DNA from 4 places in the Streptomyces sp. NPDC091287 genome. Region 1 is predicted to be linked to each of the others. Evidence: riboswitches for the same ligand, from Rfam matches in the RefSeq annotation. Region 1 holds a riboswitch; each other region holds the start of a gene.

The links. A riboswitch is a leader RNA that binds a small molecule or an ion and turns the genes downstream of it on or off. The one in region 1 is predicted to bind cyclic di-AMP.
Region 2: linked by a shared signal. The riboswitch ahead of ACIQRW_RS30215 (C40 family peptidase) and the one ahead of ACIQRW_RS34665 (M23 family metallopeptidase) in region 1 are both predicted to bind cyclic di-AMP.
Region 3: linked by a shared signal. The riboswitch ahead of ACIQRW_RS16255 (transglycosylase family protein) and the one ahead of ACIQRW_RS34665 (M23 family metallopeptidase) in region 1 are both predicted to bind cyclic di-AMP.
Region 4: linked by a shared signal. The riboswitch ahead of ACIQRW_RS06375 (M23 family metallopeptidase) and the one ahead of ACIQRW_RS34665 (M23 family metallopeptidase) in region 1 are both predicted to bind cyclic di-AMP.

Annotation. Positions count from the first base shown of each region.
Region 1 is NZ_JBIVUV010000026.1:96,596-101,730, reverse strand. It holds gene ACIQRW_RS34665 (M23 family metallopeptidase) at 108-1,154, opposite strand; cyclic di-AMP (ydaO/yuaA leader) riboswitch at 1,166-1,318, opposite strand; gene ACIQRW_RS34660 (PP2C family protein-serine/threonine phosphatase) at 1,611-2,831, opposite strand; gene ACIQRW_RS34655 (MerR family transcriptional regulator) at 2,973-3,719, opposite strand; tRNA gene ACIQRW_RS34650 (tRNA-Met) at 3,839-3,912, opposite strand; gene ACIQRW_RS34645 (type II CAAX prenyl endopeptidase Rce1 family protein) at 4,129-4,947, shown strand; gene ACIQRW_RS34640 (hypothetical protein) at 5,090-5,135, shown strand, end outside.
Region 2 is NZ_JBIVUV010000020.1:91,081-96,215, forward strand. It holds gene ACIQRW_RS30195 (helix-turn-helix domain-containing protein) at 1-776, opposite strand, end outside; gene ACIQRW_RS30200 (ATP-binding protein) at 1,012-1,443, shown strand; gene ACIQRW_RS30205 (LysR family transcriptional regulator) at 1,456-2,379, opposite strand; gene ACIQRW_RS30210 (LysE family translocator) at 2,453-3,112, shown strand; gene ACIQRW_RS30215 (C40 family peptidase) at 3,192-3,662, opposite strand; cyclic di-AMP (ydaO/yuaA leader) riboswitch at 3,666-3,851, opposite strand; gene ACIQRW_RS30220 (hypothetical protein) at 4,205-4,510, opposite strand; gene ACIQRW_RS30225 (ATP-dependent Clp protease proteolytic subunit) at 4,548-5,135, opposite strand, start outside.
Region 3 is NZ_JBIVUV010000008.1:284,296-289,430, reverse strand. It holds gene ACIQRW_RS16275 (exopolyphosphatase) at 1-128, opposite strand, end outside; gene ACIQRW_RS16270 (DUF501 domain-containing protein) at 125-667, opposite strand; gene ACIQRW_RS16265 (septum formation initiator family protein) at 733-1,215, opposite strand; gene eno (phosphopyruvate hydratase) at 1,309-2,616, opposite strand; gene ACIQRW_RS16255 (transglycosylase family protein) at 2,912-3,616, opposite strand; cyclic di-AMP (ydaO/yuaA leader) riboswitch at 3,622-3,753, opposite strand; gene ACIQRW_RS16250 (transglycosylase family protein) at 4,094-5,135, opposite strand, start outside.
Region 4 is NZ_JBIVUV010000003.1:382,499-387,633, forward strand. It holds gene ACIQRW_RS06360 (GNAT family N-acetyltransferase) at 1-1,416, opposite strand, end outside; gene ACIQRW_RS06365 (HPr family phosphocarrier protein) at 1,589-1,870, shown strand; gene ACIQRW_RS06370 (GntR family transcriptional regulator) at 2,030-2,737, opposite strand; gene ACIQRW_RS06375 (M23 family metallopeptidase) at 2,915-3,730, opposite strand; cyclic di-AMP (ydaO/yuaA leader) riboswitch at 3,744-3,911, opposite strand; gene ACIQRW_RS06380 (M16 family metallopeptidase) at 4,135-5,135, opposite strand, start outside.

The DNA of each region.
Region 1 (5,135 bases):
CCGTACCGTCCCCGGACAGACCGGCAGCCCTGACGTCGGGGGGTGTGCGTCAGGGCTGCCGGGGTTGCGGGGCGGCGACGAAGGACGTCAGCCGCGGGGCCGGGAGGTCAGACGTTCAGGCCCTTGCTGTTCAGCCAGGCCATCGGGTCCATCGCGGAACCGCCCGCGGTGCGGACCTCCAGGTGGAGGTGGACTCCGGTGACGTTGCCGCTGTCGCCCATGCGGCCGATGGTCTGGCCGGTGGTGACCTTCTGGCCGACGGAGACCTCGATCGAGGACTGGTGGGCGTACCAGATCTCCGTGCCGTCCTCGAGTTCGAGGACCGTGCGGTAGCCGTACGAACCGGAGTAGCCGGCCGACGTGATCGTGCCGCTGTGCACGGCCTTGAGCGGCGCACCGGCCGACCCGGCGAAGTCGAGACCGGTGTGCTGGCCCGAGGACCAGAGCGCGCCGGACTGACCGTAGGTCGAGGTGATCGTGTACGAGAAGGTGGGGAGGGAGAAGCTGGCGGCGAGCTTGGCGAGCCGCTCGGCCTCCTTCTTCTTCTTCGCCGCTTCCTCCGCCGCCTTCTTCTTCGCGGCGGCTGCGGCCTCGGCCTCGTCCTGCTGCTTCTTGGCCTCGGCGGCGGCGGTCTCGGCCGCTGCCTTCTCGGCGGCGGCCTTGGCCTCGGCGTCGGCGCTGGCCTGCTGCTGCTCGGCCTGCTGGAGGATCCGGGCGCGCAGCGCCTCGCCCGCGTCGGTGCCCTGCTCGGCCTCGGCGGTGGTGAGGCCGGCGGTGGTGAGCGGCGCGGACGCGGCGACCGGGGCGGGCGCAGCCTCGTCGGACATCAAAGACCCGACGCCGGGAAGGGACTTGGCGTCGGGGAGGTTGTCCACGATGGAATCGGGAAGAGAGATGGAGACCGGCGCCTTGTCCTGCGCGGTGGCCATACCGCCCGCACCGACGGCCGCTATGACGCCGACCCCGAGGACGGTGGAGCTACGGGCCAGACCACGCTGCTTGGCGACGCGGTGCTTGCCGCGCACGGGACGGATGGACTCCGCGGTGGGGTTCCATTCCTCCCAGGTGCGCTCCTCGCCACCGAAGGTGTCGGCACCGAAGGTGTCGGCACTGAAGGGTGACGGGGCCTCAGGGGCAGGCTTGTTGGACGCCACGTGGGCGCACTCCTTTCCTTCCTTCTCGCCTACCGGGTTAGCTGACGGGTTCGGAGCAGGAAGGTCTCCTACGGGCCCCTCCGTCTCTCACGAGACGCAGGCGTCCGATTCACCCCATGTAGGTGGTTCCCCGGTTCCCTTGCGGAATTCGGCGCTCGCGCGCGGCGCCGTCTCTGACGACGACTGTGACGACCGCGCTGCGTTATCGAACGTTAATAGACAGACGGGCTCTATTCCAAGCTGTTCCTGTTGATCATTAACGAACACGGTGGGGATGTACGGGTCACAAGCGGGCGGAATCGGGCGACTTGACCGCGGCTCGGCCACACCACTTCTTCTGACGGTGTGTCAAATGTTATGCGGAGTGGTGCTCTTCGATCACGCACCGTGTCACCGCCCTGTCGTCGTCCCGCCGACGCCTCGCCGATGCCCCGTCATCGCCCCGTCATCGCCCGGTCATCGCCCGGCGTCGTCGCCCCGGCCCACGATCTTCACCGTCGTCCGGCGCACGGGCTGCCCCTCCGCCGGCCGGCCGACCGCGATGAGCGCCATGTCGTCCGTGGTCCGCCCGCCGGTGTGCAGCCGTACGTCGTCCGTCAGCGCCGACAACAGCTCCTCCGGGCCCGGGAAGATCCGGCCGCGCAGCCGGGCCGCCGGATCGTAGAAGACCCCGTTCGGGTCCCGGGCCTCGGACAGGCCGTCCGTGAAGGCGAGGAGCGTCGCCCCGGCGGGCATCGCCCACTCGTCGGACCGGTCCGGCCACACCCCCAGGTCCATCCCCAGCGGCATGGCGGGCACCGAGGGGGCCAGCACCTCCAGGGCACCGTCGGCGTGCAGCAGGATCGGCTCGGGGTGACCGCGGTTGACGAGGCGCAACGAGGCCGAACCTGGCGGGATCTCGGCCAGCACGGCGGTGATGAACCCCTCCATGGCGTCCAGCCCGTACCGCCGCGTCCCCTCCCGGGCCAGCGCCCGCTCCAGCCGCTGCGCGACACCCTCCAGCGAACGCTCCTGCTCGGCCGCCTCCCGGAACGCCCCGATGATCACCGCCACCGCCTCGACGGCGTCCAGCCCCTTGCCGCGTACGTCGCCGACAACCAGACGTACGCCGTACGGAGTGTCCGCGACCGCGAACAGGTCGCCGCCCACGAACTCGTCCGCCTGCGCCGCCTCGTACCGCGCGGCCACCTGGAGTCCGCCGATCCGCTCGGCCGGGGTCGGCAGCACGGCCCGCATGGCGGTCTCCGCGATGACCCGGGCCGAGGCCAGTTGTTCGTTGCCGCGCCGCACGACGCCGTTGATGACGAGGGCCAGCACCGAGCCCGTGAGCACGGTGATCATCTCGATGACCGGGACCACCTGGGTGGACGTCCCGTCGGAGAGCCGCATCGCGGTGACGGAGAGGACCGCGGCGATCCCCGTGCGGACGGTCCGGGACTTGGAGAAGAACGGCGCGGCGATCAGCGGGGCCGCGACGAACAAGGGGACCGCGGTGAAATTGGGCGGAGCCAGCGAGTCGAACAGCAGCCCGCCGAGGATCAGCAGAGCGGGCAGCATCCGGACGAACCGCCCGGTGCGCCGCCCGTCGGACGTCAGCTGGCCCTCCCGGGACCCGAACACCACCCGGCCCACGGCGTCGAAACTCCCCACCGTGCCGCTGCGCCGCTCGTCGGCCATCCCCACCTGTGCACTCCTGCCCGGTCCACCCACGGCTGCGGACGGTACCGCGCCCCGCCCAGGCTTCCCGGAGCCGCGCCGAGCGGCTACTCCGCATCGGCCGAATAGGGGGAAGGCGGACGGCGGTCCGGCCTTCCATGGTCAGTCGGAGAGCCGGTGTTCCGCGTATACCGTCAGTGCGTCCCGTACGAAGGCGGCGGTGCCGTCCCCGTAGCGATCGTAGTTCTTTCCGAAGCGGGGATCGGCGACATACATCTCGCCGAGCCCGATCACGTACGAACGGCTGGGCGCCTTGGCCGAGGACAGCCACGCACAGTGCCGCCGCGCGAGGTCCTGCGCCTCGGCCCCGTCGGCGGCGAGCCCCGCCTCCCTGGCCCGGCCCCAGGCGCGCGCGATGGCCTCGTGCTCGTCCTGGAACGCCTTCTTCTGCTCATCCCCGAGCGAACGCCACCAGCGGTCGCCCTCCTCGTAAGCGTCCCGGCCCCAGCGCTCGGTGACCTCCTGCTCGTGGGCGGTGTGGTCGAAGCCGTCGAACACTTCATCGGCCATGAGTTCCATCCCCTCCTGCGTCTTGTGGAGAGTGGTCCGCACCGAGGCGATCTGCCGCCCGATGCGCGCCTGCTCCTGTTCGAGCAGCCGCAGATGCGCCCGCAGCGCCACCGCCGTGTCCCGCTGCCCCGCGAGCACATCCTTGATGGCGGGCAGCGAAAGACCGAGCTCCCGCAGCAGCAAAATGCGCTGCAGCCGGACGAGGGCGTCCTGGTCGTAGTAGCGGTAGCCGTTGCTCCCGATCCGGCTCGGCGCGAGGAGACCGAGGTCCCCGTAGTGCCGGAGCGTGCGGCTCGTGGTGCCGGCCTGTCTGGCGATTTCCTGAATGGACCACTCCATGCCGGAAACGCTAGATCTTTACGCTGCGTCAAGGTCAAGCCGCACCATCACGGCTCGGGAAACGGTCTGGGAAACGACTCGGGCCCGGCACGCTGTGCGTGCCGGGCCCGGGTCTTCAGTAGCGGGGACAGGATTTGAACCTGCGACCTCTGGGTTATGAGCCCAGCGAGCTACCGAGCTGCTCCACCCCGCGTCGGTAAACACAACTCTACGGCATCCCCGGCGCGCCTTTGACCAATTACGGCGGAGCTCCCCCGGGCCGGGGTCCGGCGAGCAGCCGTCAGGGGGCCCTCCACGGCTTTTGCCCCGATCCACATGAGATCTTTACGAGAGTCCGCACCCGACCGTAGGGCTGCGGCAGGCGGAGCGACGACGGTGCTCGCGCCGCAGAGAAGAAGAGGGTGATGTGGTGCGGGACGGAACGGGCGCGACGGACGAGTCGGGGGCGATACGCGACGGCCGACCGGGACGAAGGCTGACGTGGCCGTGGTTCCTGGTGATCGTCGCCGTGTACGCGGGCATCATCCAGGGTCTCGGATTCCTGATCGGCGTGGACACCAGCTCCTCCGCGAGCCAGTTCCCCACCACGGAATCCCTCGTGCGCAACGCGCTGATACCGATCGGGGCGTCGATCGTGTTCGCCGCCGCCGTCGTGACCTGGCTCGGCTGGTGGGGCGAGGTCCTGCGCTACCGCGCACCCGTTCGCCGCTGGGTGCGCTGGGTCCCGGTCTCCATGCTGGCCGTCGCCCTGCTCGGCCTGAACTACGGTCACCTCGGCGATCAGAGCGCCTCCCTGGTGGTCAGTCTGCTCCTGCTGGGCCTGTTCGTCGGCGTGGGCGAGGAGCTCATGTTCCGCGGCATCGGCGTGCAGGTCTTCCGCCGGGCCGGGCTCACCGAGGGCAGGGTCGCCCTCTTCTCCTCGCTCGTCTTCGGCCTCGTACACGTGAGCAACGCCTTCGGCGAGGGTGCGCAGGCCCTCCTCCAGGCCCTCGTCGTGTCCACCTCGGGGTACTTCTTCTACCTGTGCCTGCGCGTCGGCGGGGTCATCCTGCTGCCGATGCTCGTCCACGGGCTGTGGGACACCAGCCTGATCTCCAACCTCGTCGGCGACGAACCGCAGGCATCGCTGGGCATGGCCCTCGTCATCCTCCTCCAGGTCGTCCTGATCATCGTGCTGCTCGTCAGGCGCCGTTCCATCGAGCCCGAGGCGGCGGAGATCCCCGCCTGAGCAACCCCGCGGCGGCCGGGGGACCGCAGAAGTTTGTCGTGGACGGGCCAATCCGCCCGCGCCACGGCTCCGAATAGACGACATCAGCGACCGAACGTTGTTCCGGCCCCGCGCCGGAACTTCCGGAAGGGGATGCGTCTTCGTGATAGCCCGCCGTACAACTCGCCTCGCCGCACTGCTCGTCCTGC
Region 2 (5,135 bases), on a different contig from region 1:
GAGCTGTACGCGTCGAGGTCTTCTTTCCGCTCCAGGTAGAGGCTACTCGTCAAGTGGTCAAGAACGACCACATCCAGATCAGAAATGTTCGGAAAAGAGAAAATAACGAAAGGTCCGGTGAGGCCGACGTATCCGCCGACCGAGAACGGCAGCAACTGCAGTTGCACATGCGGAAGTTGGGCAACCTGGATCAGATGTTGCAGCTGGTCCCTCATCACCTGCGGCCCACCCACCTCGCGGCGGAGCACCGCCTCGTCCAGCACGGCGGTGAAGCGCAGCGGCGGACTCGCGCGCAGCACCCGCTGGCGGGTCAGCCGGACCTCGACCAGCGAGTCGAGCCGGCCGTCCGGTAAGCCGTCCAGCGAGGCGCGGGTCACGGCACGTGCGTATCCGGCGGTCTGGAGCAGCCCCGGCACCACCGAGGTCTCCAGCGTCCGGACCGTGCTGGCCTGCGACTCCAGGCTGATGAAGTCCCGGTACTGCGGCGGGATCAGCCCGCGGTAGGCATGCCACCAGCCCGAACCGCCGCCGCCCGCCGACCCCGCGAGGACTTCGAGCAGGCAACGCAACTGGGTGTCGCGCACCGCGTAGACGTCCAGCAGCCGTGACACGTCGGCGGGCGTCACCCCGCTCGCGCCCGTCTCGATGCGGCTCACCTTCGACTGGTGCCAGCCGAGCAGCCGCGCCGCGTCCCGGCTGGTCAGCCCGGAGGCGTGGCGCAGACTCCGCAGCTCCTCACCGAGCTTGCGGCGTCGGACGACGGGGCCGTGCAGCATGCCGGTCTCCTTCTGCTGTCGGGAAGGGCCGGTCCGTCACCGGGGCCGGCCCGCAGAGGGGTCAGTGTGCCGCCCGTCCACGCCGTACGGGTCCCGAATTCACCGCTTCGAGCGACAGATATATGCATATCTTGGCCGAACGTCGTTACAGGGAGCTGCATCAATGGCAATCTGGCGCGAAGCACAATCCTGGCCGGCCGCCGGTCGGCCAGGGCGGGAAAGGGACGGCGTCGCCATGGCAGACCATCAGGAAGCAACCGTCACGCTGCCGACCGATCCGGTCTCGGTCTCGTCGGCCCGCAGACATGTGGCCAGGACCCTGGCCCAATGGGGGCTGCCCGACGACACCGAGTTCGCCGACACCATCCGGCTGATCATCTCGGAGCTGGCCACCAACGCCGTCCAGCACACGTTCGGCCAGTCGCCCACCTTCACCGTGGATCTGCGCCTCGAACGCGACGAGGAGCTGTATCTCGGCGTCACGGACAGTCACCCCCGCTGGCCCCAGCGGCTGCCCGCCGCCGTCCGGCAGGACAACGGCCGGGGCATGGTCATCATTCGGGCCCTGGCCAAGGAGCGTGGCGGGCGGCTCCAGGTGACCCCGACCGCCGAGGGCGGCAAGACGGTCTGGATCGCCCTCCCCTGGGTCGTCCCGATCCAGGGCTGACCCCGGTGAGGCTCATCGCGCGGGGGCCGTGCTCCCACGGCCGAAGCCGCTGCGCAGCAGCGCGAGCAGCGTCGCCGCCGCCGCGGTCGACCGGTCGCCCCGGTGCACGACCGAGATGGTCCGGCGGAACGAGGCGGGCTCCAGCCGCCGGACCGACAGCGGGGCCGAGGACATTGAGGCGACCATCTCCGGCACCACCGCCACCCCGAGCCCCGCGCTGACCAGCGCGCACACCAGCGCGTACCCGGGCGACTCGCAGACCACCGCCGGTGTCGCCCCGGCCTCGGCGAGCGCGTTCTCGACCCCGCGCCGGGGCGGATGGGTGGGCGCGCTGCTGATCAGCGGCCGCCCCGCCAGCTCGCCGACCGGCAGCCGCCCGGTGCCCTCGGAGAGCCGGTGGCCCACCGAGGCGACCAGCACCAGCTCCTCGACCAGCAGGGGTTCGACGAGAACGCCCGCCGACGGGGGCTCGGCCGCCGCCGGTTCGTAGGCGTGGGTCAGGGCGAGATCCACCTCGCCCGCGACCACTGCGGCGATGCCGCCCGGCGGTTCGTATTCGGCGACGGCCAGCTCGACCTCCGGATGGGCCCGCCGGAACGCGCTCAGGACCGGCGGCAGCAGATGGATCCCGGCCGTCGTGAACGTCCCCACCCGCAGCCTGCCGCCCGAGAGCCCGGCCAGCTGAGCCAGCTCGTGCCGCGCCTGGTCCAGCTCGTCCAGGACTCGCCGGGCCCGGCCCGCCAGCAGCTCGCCCGCCGCCGTCAGCCGCGCCCCGCGGTGGTGGCGCACGAGCAGTGCCGCCCCGGCCTCCCGCTCCAGTTTGGCCAGCTGCTGGGAGAGCGCGGGTGCGGTGTAGCCGAGGCGGGCGGCGGCCCGGGTGATCGATCCGGCCTCCGCGACCGCCACGAGTGCCGCGAGCCGTGTCGGGTCGTACATGAAAGCGTTCCTTTAGGCAGACCCAGAAGATTGCAAATACATGCTAAAGGCTCCGCCGGTCCAAGGTGGACCCATGGACGCACAACTGATCGCCTTCACCGGGGTCGCCGCCGGAATGGTCGCACTGCCCGGCGCCGACTTCACCGTCGTCGTACGCAACGCCCTGGCCTCGCGCATCGCGGGCCTGGCCACCGCGTTCGGCGTCGCCGGAGGGCTGCTGGTGCACACCGCGCTCGCGGTCGCCGGACTCGCCGCGGTGCTGGTGACCATGCCGGTGCTCTTCCGTACCGTCCAGCTGCTCGGCGGCGCGTACGTGCTCTACCTCGGGATCAGCGCGCTGTACGCGATCCGCCGCCGGCCCTCGCAGGACAGCTCCGGCTCACCCTCCGGTACGCGGGAGGACGAGCCGGGGCGGCCCGTGACCGGGGAGTTCGGACGCGCGCTGCGTCAGGGGTTCCTGACCAACGCGCTCAACCCGAAGGCCCCGGTCCTCTTCCTCAGCCTGCTCCCGCAGTTCGTGCCCCACGGTCAGCCGCCGCTGCCCAGGACCCTGCTGCTCGCGGCCCTGGTGGTGGCGCTGGCGCTGATCTGGTTCCCGGCCGTCGCCCTGCTCGTGGACCGGCTGGGCCGGTGGCTGCGCCGCCCGCGTACCGCCCGCGCCATCGAGGGCGGCAGCGGTGTGGCGCTCACCGGTCTGGGACTGGCGCTGGTCACCGGCCCCCTGCTGCGCTGAGGGCGCGGGCGGTATGCGGGCGGCCCCGAGGAGGGGCCGGGCCGGGCCGCCCGCACGGAAAGAGCGTCCGGTCGGTGGGTCAGCGGACCCGTCCGTACCAGACGCTCTTGGACCAGATTTTGGCCAGTCTCACCACGTCCCCCGATTTGGGGGAGTGCCAGATCTTCCCGGCCCCGGCGTAGATGCCCACGTGGTAGACGCTGCGACCCGAATGGAAGAAGACGAGGTCGCCGCGTTTGCGCTGCGACTTCCCGATGTGGCGGGTCTTGTTGTACTGCTGCTGTGCCGTGCGGGGAAGCTTCTTGCCGGCCTTCTTGAACGAATAGACCGTCAGCCCCGAACAGTCGAAGCGGCTGGGACCGGCCGCTCCGTACTTGTAGGGAGCCCCCTTCTTCGACGCGGCGACCTTCAGGGCCTTCGTCGAGTGGGTGGCGGCCTCGGCATCGTTCACCAGACCGGGCGCCAGCATCGTGGACGTCACAGCCAGGGTGAGTACCGAGGCCGTACCGACCCGGGCGAACAGAGACGGGACATGAACCTGCGCAGACATGCGCAACCCTTCGTCAGCCGCCTGTGAAGGATGACCTGTCGGGTTCGGGCTGGCGAAGTTGCCCGGCCGCTGTCGCGGCTTCACCCCGAGGGCTTCCCGGTCTCCCGGGCGGCCCGTTGTGCTCGGGTCCTCCACTCCTGCCGATCCACTCCTGTCGACCAGTCATCCGGGCGGCGGCAGGACTCGGCGTCCGCCCGGACCGCCCCGCCGCGGTGGCGGGGGCTTGTCGTCCCAGGGATCTTGACTCACTCGATGCCGGAATTCCGAGCTGAAACAGCGGTTTGTGAGTCTCCTCACCACTGATCCATTCGGGTGGACAGGTCGGATTCGCGCTCGCCCGCGAGCCGGGCGCACACCCTCGTACCAGCGACGAAAGGGGGCATTTCGAGTACGGACCGCGCATCGAACGCAAGTTGAGCCGTCGCTCGGGCGGGTGATCGCCTACGCCGAACGAGCGAGACGAATCGGTCCCCCGACCGGGCGTGTCGTGCGCGGGACCGACCGGCCCGCTCCCGTAGCGCGCTTCCCGTGCGCGGGGCCGGTCAGTTCACGGGCGGCGGCACCGCGACCCGGCCCGCCCGGCGCTCCCCGTCCAGGACGCGCAGGGCCCGCGCCAGGGTGGCGGCGTGGATCCGCGACTCGCCGCGCTCGTGCATCAGGGCCAGGGCGTCGCGCAGCGCGGCCGCCCGGGAGGCCAGGGCCTGGGCGGCCCGCAGCGCGCTGTAGGTGTCGCTGCCACGGGCCGGGTTGATCCGGCCCACCTGGTCGAGCACGGCCAGATAGCAGTCGACGAACTCGCCCTCGGCCCGGGTCAGCGCGGGCAGGGGCGGGAACTGGGGTGGCTCCATCGGCGTTTCACCTCGCGTCGTACGGCGGCCGGGAGAGTCAGCGGTTCTCCATGACGTGGTCGACCAGCCCGTAGGCGAGGGCGGCCTTGGCGTCGAGGATGGTGTCGCGCTCGATGTCGGCGGTGATCTGCTCCGCGGTCCGGCCCGTGTCCCGGACCAGCATGGCCGCGAACATCTCGCGGGTGCGCACCAGTTCGCGCGCGTGGATCTCCAGGTCGGACGGCTGGCCCCGCATCGGTTCCTCCATGGCGGGCTGCTGAATGACTACCCGCGCGCCGGGCAGCGCATGTCGGCGCCCCTTCGCCCCGGCCGCCAGCAGGGCCGCCGCGTAGGAGCCCGCCTGCCCCAGACAGAAGGTCTCCACCTCGCAGGTCAGGAACCGCATCGTGTCGTAGACCGCCGCCATCGCCTGGAACGTGCCGCCGGGGGAGTTGATGTAGAGCGACAGGGGCCGGTCCGGATCGGCGTGCTCCAGATACATGAACTGGGCGATGAGGTCGCTCGCGGCGATGTCGTCGACCGGGCTCCCGAGGAAGACGATCCGCTCGGACAGCAGCTTGGAGTACGGGTCCAGCGTCCGGGTTCCGGTCGCGGTGCGCTCGGTGAACTCCGGCAGTACGTAGCG
Region 3 (5,135 bases), on a different contig from region 1:
CCCTGGCCGAGGCGGACGATCGTCATGCGCCGGTCCAGCTCGGTGAAGGAGCCGGTGGCGGGGTCCACGTCGGCGACGAGGAGCCGGATGGAGTTCGTACCGCAGTCGACGGCGGCAACCCGGGTCATGCGTCCCGCCCCTCGGCGGCCCCGTCGCAGGGCGTGACGCAGGGGCCCTTGGCCCACCACTCGGGCAGCATCGCGATGGCCTCGTCGCCCAGCGGGTTCACCCCGGGGCCGGCGGCCAGCGAGTGGCCGACCAGGACGTGCAGGCACTTCACCCGGTCCGGCATGCCGCCCGCGCTCGGGAAGCCCTCCAGGACCTCGATGGCGTCGCGACGGGTGATGTAGTCCTCGTGCGCGGCCCGGTAGGCGTCGGCCAGCTCAGGATCGGTCTCCAGACGGGCCGTCATCTCCTTCATGACCCCGTTGGCCTCCAGCGTGCCGATCGCCGAGGCCGCCCGGGGGCAGGTCAGGTAGTACGTCGTGGGGAACGGCGTGCCGTCCTCCAGACGGGGCTGGGTCTCCACCACGTCCGGGTTGCCGCACGGGCAGCGGTGCGCGATGGCGCGCAGACCGCGCGGCGGGCGGCCGAGCTGCTGCTCGAACGCGGCGATGTCCGCGTCGGTGGGCTTGGTGGACTCGGTCTGCGGAGGGGGCGTTTCCATGCCTGCCTTGGTTCTGCTCGGAAGCTCGTAGAGGTGGACGTACGGAGGGACGTACGGGGTCGGTGTCAGTCGCGGTCGTCGTTACGGTCGGCGCTGTCCACGCCGTCCCAGAGGTTCGAGTGCCACGGCCGGTCGCTCGCGCCCGACTCGCCGCGGCGGTCCCGGGCCGCGTCGGGGTCGGCCACGGTGTAGCCGGTCTCCCCGGGGAGGACGTAGTGGAGGTGCTGGCGGGCCAGCCGCATGATGTAGGCGTCGTCCTGGAGCCGCGCCTTCTCGTCCCGCAGCTCCTCGGTGCGCCGCTCCGCCTGCTGCGAGAGCCGCTCCTGCTCGGCGATCTCGTCGCGCTGGGAGACGTACTGCCGCATCGGGTAGGCGAGCGCCACCACCAGGGAGCAGACCACCAGCGCCAGGAACGCGGCCCGGCCGGTGAGCCGGGAGCGGCGGGCCTGCCGGCGGTTCTGGGATCGGTACACGCGGGCCGCGGTCTGCTCGCCGAGCAGCCGCAGTCTGGTCGCGGTGGAGAACCGGTCGCGATCCTTCCCGGCCATGTCTCCCGCCTCCCCATCACACACGTCCGTCCCCGCACACGGTACGGGACCGGGTGCGGGGACGGGCGGAGGCTACCGTCTTGACGCTACGGGTCAGCCCTTGAAGCGCGGGAAGGCGGAACGGCCCGCGTACACCGCGGCGTCGTCGAGGATCTCCTCGATGCGCAGCAGCTGGTTGTACTTGGCGACGCGGTCCGAGCGGGCCGGGGCGCCGGTCTTGATCTGGCCGCAGTTCACGGCGACGGCGAGGTCGGCGATGGTGACGTCCTCGGTCTCGCCGGAGCGGTGCGACATCATGCACTTGAAGCCGTTGCGCTGGGCCAGCTCGACGGCGTCCAGGGTCTCGGTCAGCGAACCGATCTGGTTGACCTTCACGAGCAGGGCGTTGGCGGAGCCCTCCTCGATGCCGCGGGCCAGACGCTCGGGGTTGGTGACGAAGAGGTCGTCGCCGACGATCTGCACCTTGGCGCCGATGCGGTCGGTGATGACCTTCCAGCCGGCCCAGTCGTCCTCGTACAGCGGGTCCTCGATGGAGACCAGCGGGTACGCGGAGACGAGCTCCTCGTAGTACTCGGTCATCTCGGCGGCCGAGCGGGACTTGCCCTCGAACTCGTAGACGCCGTCCTTGTAGAACTCGGACGCGGCGACGTCGAGCGCGAGCGCGATGTCGCGGCCCGGGACGTAACCGGCCTCCTTGATGGCCTCGACGATGAGGTCCAGGGCGGCGCGGTTGGACTCCAGGTTCGGGGCGAAGCCGCCCTCGTCGCCGAGTCCGGTGGACAGGCCCTTGGTCTTGAGGACCTTCTTCAGCGTGTGGTAGACCTCCGCGCCCCAGCGCAGGGCCTCGGAGAAGGACTCCGCGCCGATCGGGGCGATCATGAACTCCTGGACGTCCACGTTGGAGTCGGCGTGCGAGCCGCCGTTCAGGATGTTCATCATCGGAACGGGCAGCAGGTGCGCGTTCGGGCCGCCGAGGTAGCGGAAGAGCGGCAGGTCGGACGCCTCGGAGGCGGCGTGCGCGACGGCCAGCGAGACGCCGAGGATGGCGTTCGCGCCGAGCGAGGCCTTGTTCTCGGTGGCGTCGAGGTCGAACATCGCCTGGTCGATGAGGCGCTGCTCGGTGGCGTCGTACCCGACGAGCTCCGGGCCGATCTGCTCGATGACGGCGAGGACGGCCTTCTCGACGCCCTTGCCCATGTAGCGGTTGGGGTCACCGTCGCGAAGCTCGATGGCCTCGAACGCACCGGTGGAGGCACCGGACGGAACAGCAGCACGGCCCGTGCTGCCGTCGTCGAGGCCAACCTCGACCTCGACCGTGGGGTTGCCCCGGGAGTCGAGGATTTCCCTGGCTACGACGACGTCGATGGACGGCACGAGGCATCTCCTTCTGGGATCTGACATTGGTTGTGCAGGGTCACTGTGGCCTTGCGGCACGAGCCTATCGGGCCCGGCCGCTCCGGTCGGCCGACCGCCCGCCTCCTGGGACGAAAAAGGACCCAAGGACCTGCATCACGGGACAAAACTCTAGAAATCTACTGAGTGGTAATAACAAGAGGTGAACGCATGCGGGCCATCGGCGCCCGCCGCTCACGAAGAACCCGGCCCGGCGCGCTGGGGGGATGAGCGCGCCGGGCCGGGAAGCCGTGCGAGGAGAAGTGCCGCCGGACGCTTCTCCTCCGGGGAGGAGAGACGGCGGTTACTTCAGGTGGAGCTGCTGACCCGGGAAGATCAGGTCCGCGTCCTTGACGATGTCGTCGTTGAGCTTGAAGAGCTTGCTCCAGCCGCCCTTGACGCCCTCCGCCTCGGCGATGGTGCTCAGGGTGTCGCCGGCCTTGACCTTGTACTCGCCGTCGCCCTTCTGGACCTTCTCGCCGGTCGGGGTGGTGACGGTCTTCTTGCTCTCGGCCTTGGGGGCCTCGCGCTGCTCGGAGCGCGTGGTGGGCTGCTCGGCCTGACGCTCGGGCTGCGCCTGCTCGGGCTTGCTCTCGCCGGAGCCCGAGCCGGTGTTCACGCCCGGGTCCACACCGTCGTTGGTGAGGCCGCCGGCGCCGGCGCAGGCCCAGGCGCCCGGGCCCTGGAGGTCGAGGAGCTTCTCGGCGGCGGCGATCTGCTGGTCCTTGGAGGCCAGGTCGGCACGGGAGGCGTACTGCGTACCGCCGGCGGCGGCCCAGCTGGACTGCGAGAACTGCAGTCCGCCGTAGTAGCCGTTGCCGGTGTTGATGGACCAGTTGCCGCCGGACTCGCACTGGGCGACGGCGTCCCAGGTCTCGACGGAGGCGGCGGAAGCGTTGGTCGCGCCCATCAGCGGGACGGCGATGGCGGCACCGGTGACACCCGCGAGGGTGGCGATACGGGTGGCCTTGGACGGGCGGCGGTGCTTGCCCTTGCTGTTCAGCAGCATGGAACGAATCTCCTCACCGACGCCTACGAGGTGAGCTGTCGGGTTCGGGCTGATGAGTTGCCCGGTCGCGCGGTGCTGCTCGCGACTTCACCCCTAGCCGGCCCCGTACGTCCTCGTCGGTTCGACGAGGCGTCCGGACCCGGCGGCTTACCTGGGTCCCCCGCTCCTGCCTACGGCGCTTACGCGTCTGTTCCCTTCGACCGACGGCAGGATTCGGCGTGACGGTCGACGGGGCCCGCGGTGCGAGCGGTTCCGACCGTAAACACAGGCAACCCCGACATTCAAAGATGGACATAGGGGGCAATCAACCCGAACTCACCTTGGTCGGCGGGGTGTTTCCGCAGGTGGGGGGCGATTCGCCCGGACCAGCCGGACGAGACGCGCCAGTTGAAGCAAAGAGACCCATGTCTCACTTACGCAAAAGTGGACATAGGTCTCTTAACTGCCTCGATTTTCGGGGTGTTTTCCCGAATTCGATCAGTTGGTGGCGGGCGCCCCGGCGGGCGTCTCGGCACCCTCCGGCGCGGCCGGGTCCGCGCTCTTGCCCGCACCCCGGTCCGCGCCCTCGCCCGCGCCACGGTCCAGGCCCAGGTCCAGGTTCTGGCCGGGCAGGATCAGGTCCGGGTCGGAGCCCAGGAGGCCCTTGTTCGTCTCGTACAGGCCGGTCCAACCGCCGGGGATCTCCTGGGCGTCGGCGATCGCCCAGAGGTTGTCCCCGGGCCGCACCGTGTAGCCGCCGGCGGTCGCCGCGCCACCGTCCCGCGCGTCGCCTTCGCCGCGCGAGGCGTGCCGACCGGACTCACGGGGGCCGTCCTGCCGGCCCGCGTCGGCCTCCTCGGGCGCGGGGGTGCCCCGGTGCTTGCCTCCCTGGCCGCCCTCACCCGTCGAGGCGTCGGGGGCGGTGGAGGGGTCCGAGGCGTCGGGGGCGTCGGAGGCGGGCGGGGCGGAGGGCGTCACCGAGGAGTCGGGAGCCTCGCTCCCCTTCTCCGCGTCACCCGTACCACCCTTGTCCGCCTCATCACCCTTCTCACCCTTGCCGGATTCACCCGGTTCGCCGGTTGCGTCCGCTTCGTCGGTCGGGGTGGAGGTCGGGTCGGCCGAGGGGTCCGCCGAGGGATCGGCGGACGGGTCGGCGGAGGGGTCCGCGGACGGCGAGGTGCCCGGGTCGACGCCCGGCAGACTGCCGTCCACCGCGAGGCCGGAGATCACCGCACAGCTGGGCCACGCCTTCGAACCCTGGTCGTCCAGGACCTTCTCGGCCACCGAGATCTGCTGCGAGCGGCTGGCGAGGTCGGCGCGGGGCGCGAACGCCGTGCCGCCGTACGCCGACCAGGTCTCCTGCGAGAACTGGAGCCCGCCGTAGTAGCCGTTGCCGAGATCGGCGCTCCACATGCCGCCGCTCTCGCACTCCGCGACCCGGTCCCAGGTGGTGGCCTCGGCCGCGTGCGCGCCGCCGGCGCCGAGCAGCGGGATGGCGATGGCCGATCCCGTCACACCTGCGGCGACGATGATGGCGGGT
Region 4 (5,135 bases), on a different contig from region 1:
GTCGGGGATGCGGCTGACCGGGACGGCGTGGCCGGGCGGGGTGGAGCCGCTGTGCCGGGCCCCCTTTACCACGACGACGGGCTTCACGGCGGCGGTGCGGCGGGCGAGGCGGGTGAACTTGCGGGGGTTGCCGAGCGATTCCAGGTAGAGCAGGGCGACGTCGGTGTCCTGGTCCTCGAAGGAGTACTGGAGGAAGTCGTTGCCGGAGACGTCGGCCCGGTTGCCGGCCGAGATGAAGGAGGACAGGCCCGCGCCGCGCCGGTGGAGGCCGGACAGCAGGGCGATGCCGATCGCGCCGGACTGGGTGAACAGGCCGATCCGGCCCCGGGCGGGCGACTCGGGGGCGAGCGAGGCGTTCAGCCGGACGGACTCGGCGGTGTTGATGATGCCGAAGGCGTTCGGGCCGATGATCCGCATGCCGTACGAGCGGGCCTGGCGGACCAGCTCGCGCTGGAGTTCGCGGCCCTCGGCGCCCCGCTCGGCGTATCCGGCGGAGAGGACGACCAGTCCCTGGACTCCCTGCTCCCCGCAGTCGGCGACGGCTTCGGGGACCCGGTGGGCGGGGACGGCGATGACCGCGAGGTCGACCTGCTCGTCGATCTCGCCGACCGAGCGGTGGGCGGGGACGTCGTCGAGGGTGGTCATGCCCTCGTCGAAGGCGCGGTTCACCGCGTACGTGCGACCGGTGTAGCCGGAGGCGAGGAGGTTGCGCAGGACGGTGCGGCCCACGCCGCCGGGGGTGCGGCCGGTGCCGATGACCGCGACGGAGCCGGGGGCGAGCAGACGCTGCACCGAGCGGGCCTCGGCGCGCTGTTCGCGGCCGCGCTGGACGGCGAGGGACTTCTCGGTGGGTTCGAGGTCGAGGGTGAGGTGGACGGAGCCGTCCTCGAAGCTGCGGCGCTGGGTGTAGCCGCCGTCCCGGAACACCTTGATCATCTTGTTGTTGGCGGGGAGCACCTCGGCGGCGAAGCGGCGGATACCGCGCTCCCGGGCGACGGCGGCGATGTGTTCGAGCAGCGCCGAGGCGACGCCGCGGCCCTGGTGGGCGTCCTGGACGAGGAAGGCGACCTCGGCCTCGTCGGCGGGGGCGGAGGCGGGGCGGCCCTGGTCGTTGATGCGGTCGTAGCGGACCGTTCCGATGAACTCGCCGCCGATCGTGACGGCCAGTCCCACCCGGTCGACGTAGTCGTGATGGGTGAAGCGGTGCACGTCCCGGTCGGATAGGCGCGGATACGGGGCGAAGAACCGGTAGTACTTCGACTCGTCGGACACCTGCTCGTAGAAGCTGACCAGTCGCTCGGCGTCGTCCGTGGTGATCGGCCTGATGCGCGCGGTGCCACCGTCGCGGAGCACCACGTCCGCTTCCCAGTGGTCGGGGTACGCGTGATGCGGACTCTGCTCCGGCGTGGGCTCCATGGGCAAAGCCTACGGCGGGGACCCCGGTCGCGGAGAGATCGGTGTCCGGGCAGTCTGAGGAGGCCCGGACCGGGGCAGCCGGAGCACAGCACCGGACAGGAGGCCGGGCACAGCACCACGCACTGCATGAGAGACTGGTCTAGACAACCGTTGATATGTGAAGGGCAGAACCATGGCTGAGCGCCGCGTAAACGTCGGTTGGGCCGAGGGCCTGCACGCCCGCCCCGCTTCCATCTTCGTCCGTGCCGCCACGGCTTCCGGCGTCCCCGTGACGATCGCCAAGTCCGACGGCAACCCGGTGAACGCCGCCTCCATGCTCGCCGTGCTCGGTCTGGGCGCGCAGGGTGGCGAGGAGATCGTGCTCGCGTCCGACGCGGACGACGCCGAGGCCGCTCTGGACCGGCTCGCGAAGCTGGTCGCCGAGGGCCTGGAAGAACTCCCCGAGACCGTCTGACCCGACGCGAACCGGCCCGGCCGGATTCGACAGGTGCGAGAGCCGTGACCCCTTCGAGGGATCACGGCTCTTTCGCTTTCGGGAAAGAGCCGTGCATCGACAATTCGGGCAGCACAAACAATGCCCCGCAATTACTTCTCTTTGTATACGGCTCTTCCGTTAATTGCGGACGCCCGCGATGTTTACGTCGTGTTGCGAAGTGCTCACACGGGGAACGGGCGCGGTGCGCCGCCCCGGCGGTTGCGGGCGGCGCAGCCGGTGGGCCCCGGTGGCGCGTTCCGCGTACTGGGCGGTCAGCGCCCTCGCCCGCTCCGCGTCGCCGCGCGCCACGGCGTCCACGATCGCGCCGCGCTCGGCCCAGGAGTCGACCGGGCGGGCCGGCTGCTCGACCGCGTACATCCAGGCGATCTTGTGGCGGAGCTGGGTGAGCAGGGCGATGAGGCCGGGGCTGCCGGAGGCCTGGGCGAGGGTCTCGTGAAACCAGCCGGCCAGCGAGCGCAGATCCTCGCCCTCGCCCCGGCGGGCCCGCTCCTGGCCCAGTCTGACCAGGCCCCGGAGCACCTTCAGGTGGGCTTCCGTGCGGCGCTGGGCCGCGCGGGCCGCGCCCAGTGGCTCCAGAAGCATCCGCACCTCCAGGAGATCGGCCGCCTCCTGCGCGGTGGGCTCGGCGACACAGGCGCCCGCATGTCTGCGGGTGACCACGAAGCCCTCGGACTCCAGCGTGCGCAGGGCCTCGCGGACCGGGACGCGGGAGACCCCGTAGCGGCGGGCCAGCAACTCCTCGGTGAGGCGGCTGCCCCGCTCGTAGACACCGGAGACGATGTCGTCACGGATTGCCGTGCATACCGAATGCGCGGGAATGCGCATGTCCGAACCTCCGCCTTGATCCCCGCGAAACGCGGCCGCCCGACGTCTGTTCCGTGACTCTATTGCAATCTGCCGGAATTTCCGATGGCAGGCCACAATCCATGGATATCTTCGGGCCGGAATTGCCGAAGGCCCCGGCGGGTGCCGGGGCCTTCGGACGGGGTCGCGCGGGACGAATCAGACGTTCAGTCCGTGGGAGCGCAGGTAGCCGACGGGGTCCATGTCGCTGCCGTAGTCGGGGCTGGTCCGGGCCTCGAAGTGCAGGTGCGGGCCGGTGGAGTTGCCGGTGGAGCCGGAGAGGCCGATCTGCTGGCCGGAGGAGACGCTCTGGCCGACGGAGACGCCGATCGAGGAGAGGTGTCCGTACTGGGTGTACGTGCCGTCCGTCATCCGGAGCACGATGTTGTTGCCGTAGGCGCCGCCCCAGCCGGCCTCGACGACCGTGCCGGCGCCGACGGCGACGACGGAGCTGCCGGAGGCGGCCTGGAAGTCCACGCCGGAGTGGCTGCCGGAGGACCAGAGCGAACCACCGGTGTTGTAGCCGGTGGTGACGTGGGAGCCGGCGACCGGGAGGTGGAAGGCGTTCAGGCGGGCGCGCTCGGCGGCGCGTGCGGCGCGGGCCTTCTCCTCACGGACCTCCTTGGCACGGGCCTCGGCCTTGCGCTCGGCCTCCGCCTTCGCCTTGGCCTTGGCTGCCTTCTCGCGGGCCTCCGCGGCGGCCTTGGCCTTCGCCTTCGCGATCGCGTCGGCCTGCTGCTTCTGGGCGTGGGCCTGCGCGTCTATCTGCTCGGCGAGAGTGGCGTCGAGGGCGACGGCCTGGGTGAGGCCGGTGTCGGCGACCTGGGCGGCCTCGGTGTCCGCGGCCAGGGCCGGGGAGGCCAGCGAGCCGAGGACTCCGGTGGTGGCCAGAGCCGCGATGCCGGCGGCCTGGGCGCTCCGGCGCGTGAGGCGGCTCGGGGCACGGTGCTTCCCGGTGGCACGGGTGAACGCCATGGAGGGGCTGATCCTTTCCTTCCTTCTCGCCTACCGGGTTAGCTGACGGGTTCGGAGCAGGAAGGTCTCCTACGGATCCCCGCACCGGTTTCGCGGCACGGACCTCCGATTCACCCCAGGGACTGCGTGGGTCCCCGGCTCCCCAGGCTCGCGCCTGACGGGGACTCGGCGATGACTGCCCGGCGCCGCGGCTGCGGCATACGGGTGGCGGACAGCCGAGCCGACGCTAGGCGGGGCGACTTCCCATCGCCAAACGGACAAGGGGATTTGTCGCACATCCCACAGGGCAGACAGGCAACCTCTCCCCCAAAAGGGGATGGAATGGATTAATCGACCCAAAAGGGAGGACCCCGACGAATATGCGTTCGTCGGGGTCCTGTTCGCGGCGGTGTGCCACACGTGCGTCAGCCGGTGACGACCGACACCTCTCCGATGCCGAGGGCCTTCACGGGCTCCTCGATCCGCGCGGCGTCCCCCACGAGGACCGTGACCAGCCGGTCGACCGGGAAGGCGCTGACCACGGCGGCGGTCGCCTCCACGGTGCCCGTCTCGGCGAGCCGGGCGTAGAGGTGGGCCTGGTAGTCGTCGGGGAGGTGCTGCTCGACCTGGTCGGCCAGCGTGCTCGCGACGGAGGCGGCGGTCTCGAACTTCAGCGGGGCGACGCCCACCAGGTTCTGTACGGCCGTCTCGCGCTCGGCGTCGGTCAGCCCCTCGGCGGCCAGCGTCCGCAGGACCTTCCAGAGGTCGTCCAGCGCCGGTCCCGTGGACTCCGTGTCCACCGAGCCGCTGATCGCGAGCATGGCCGCGCCGCCCGAATCGGGGCCGCTGGAGCGCAGCACCTGGGCGAAGGCCCGCACCCCGTAGGTGTAGCCCTTCTCCTCACGCAGCACCCGGTCCAGCCGGGAGGTGAGGGTGCCGCCCAGGCAGTACGTGCCGAGCACCTGGGCGGGCCACACGCGCTCGTGCCGGTCGGCGCCGATGCGGCCGATCAGCAGCTGGGTCTGGACCGCGCCGGGCCGGTCCACGATCACGACGCGGCCGGTGTCGTTCGCGGTGATGGGCGGCACCGGGCGGGCCTGACCGGCGTTGCCCGACCAGTCGCCGAGGGTCTCCGCCAGCAGCGCGTCCAGGTCGATACCGGTCAGGTCTCCGACGATCACGGCCGTCGCGGTGGACGGCCGGACGTGGGCGTCGAAGAAGGCGCGCACGGCGGTCTCGTCGATCCGCCGGACCGTCTCCTCGGTGCCCAGGCGCGGGCGGGACATCCGGGCGGTGGCCGGGAACAGCTCCTTGGAGAGCTGCTTGGCGGCGCGCCGGGACGGGTTGGCATGCTCGTGCGGGATCTCGTCGAGGCGGTTGCCGACGAGGCGCTCGATCTCGCTCCCGTCGAACGCCGGGGCCCGCA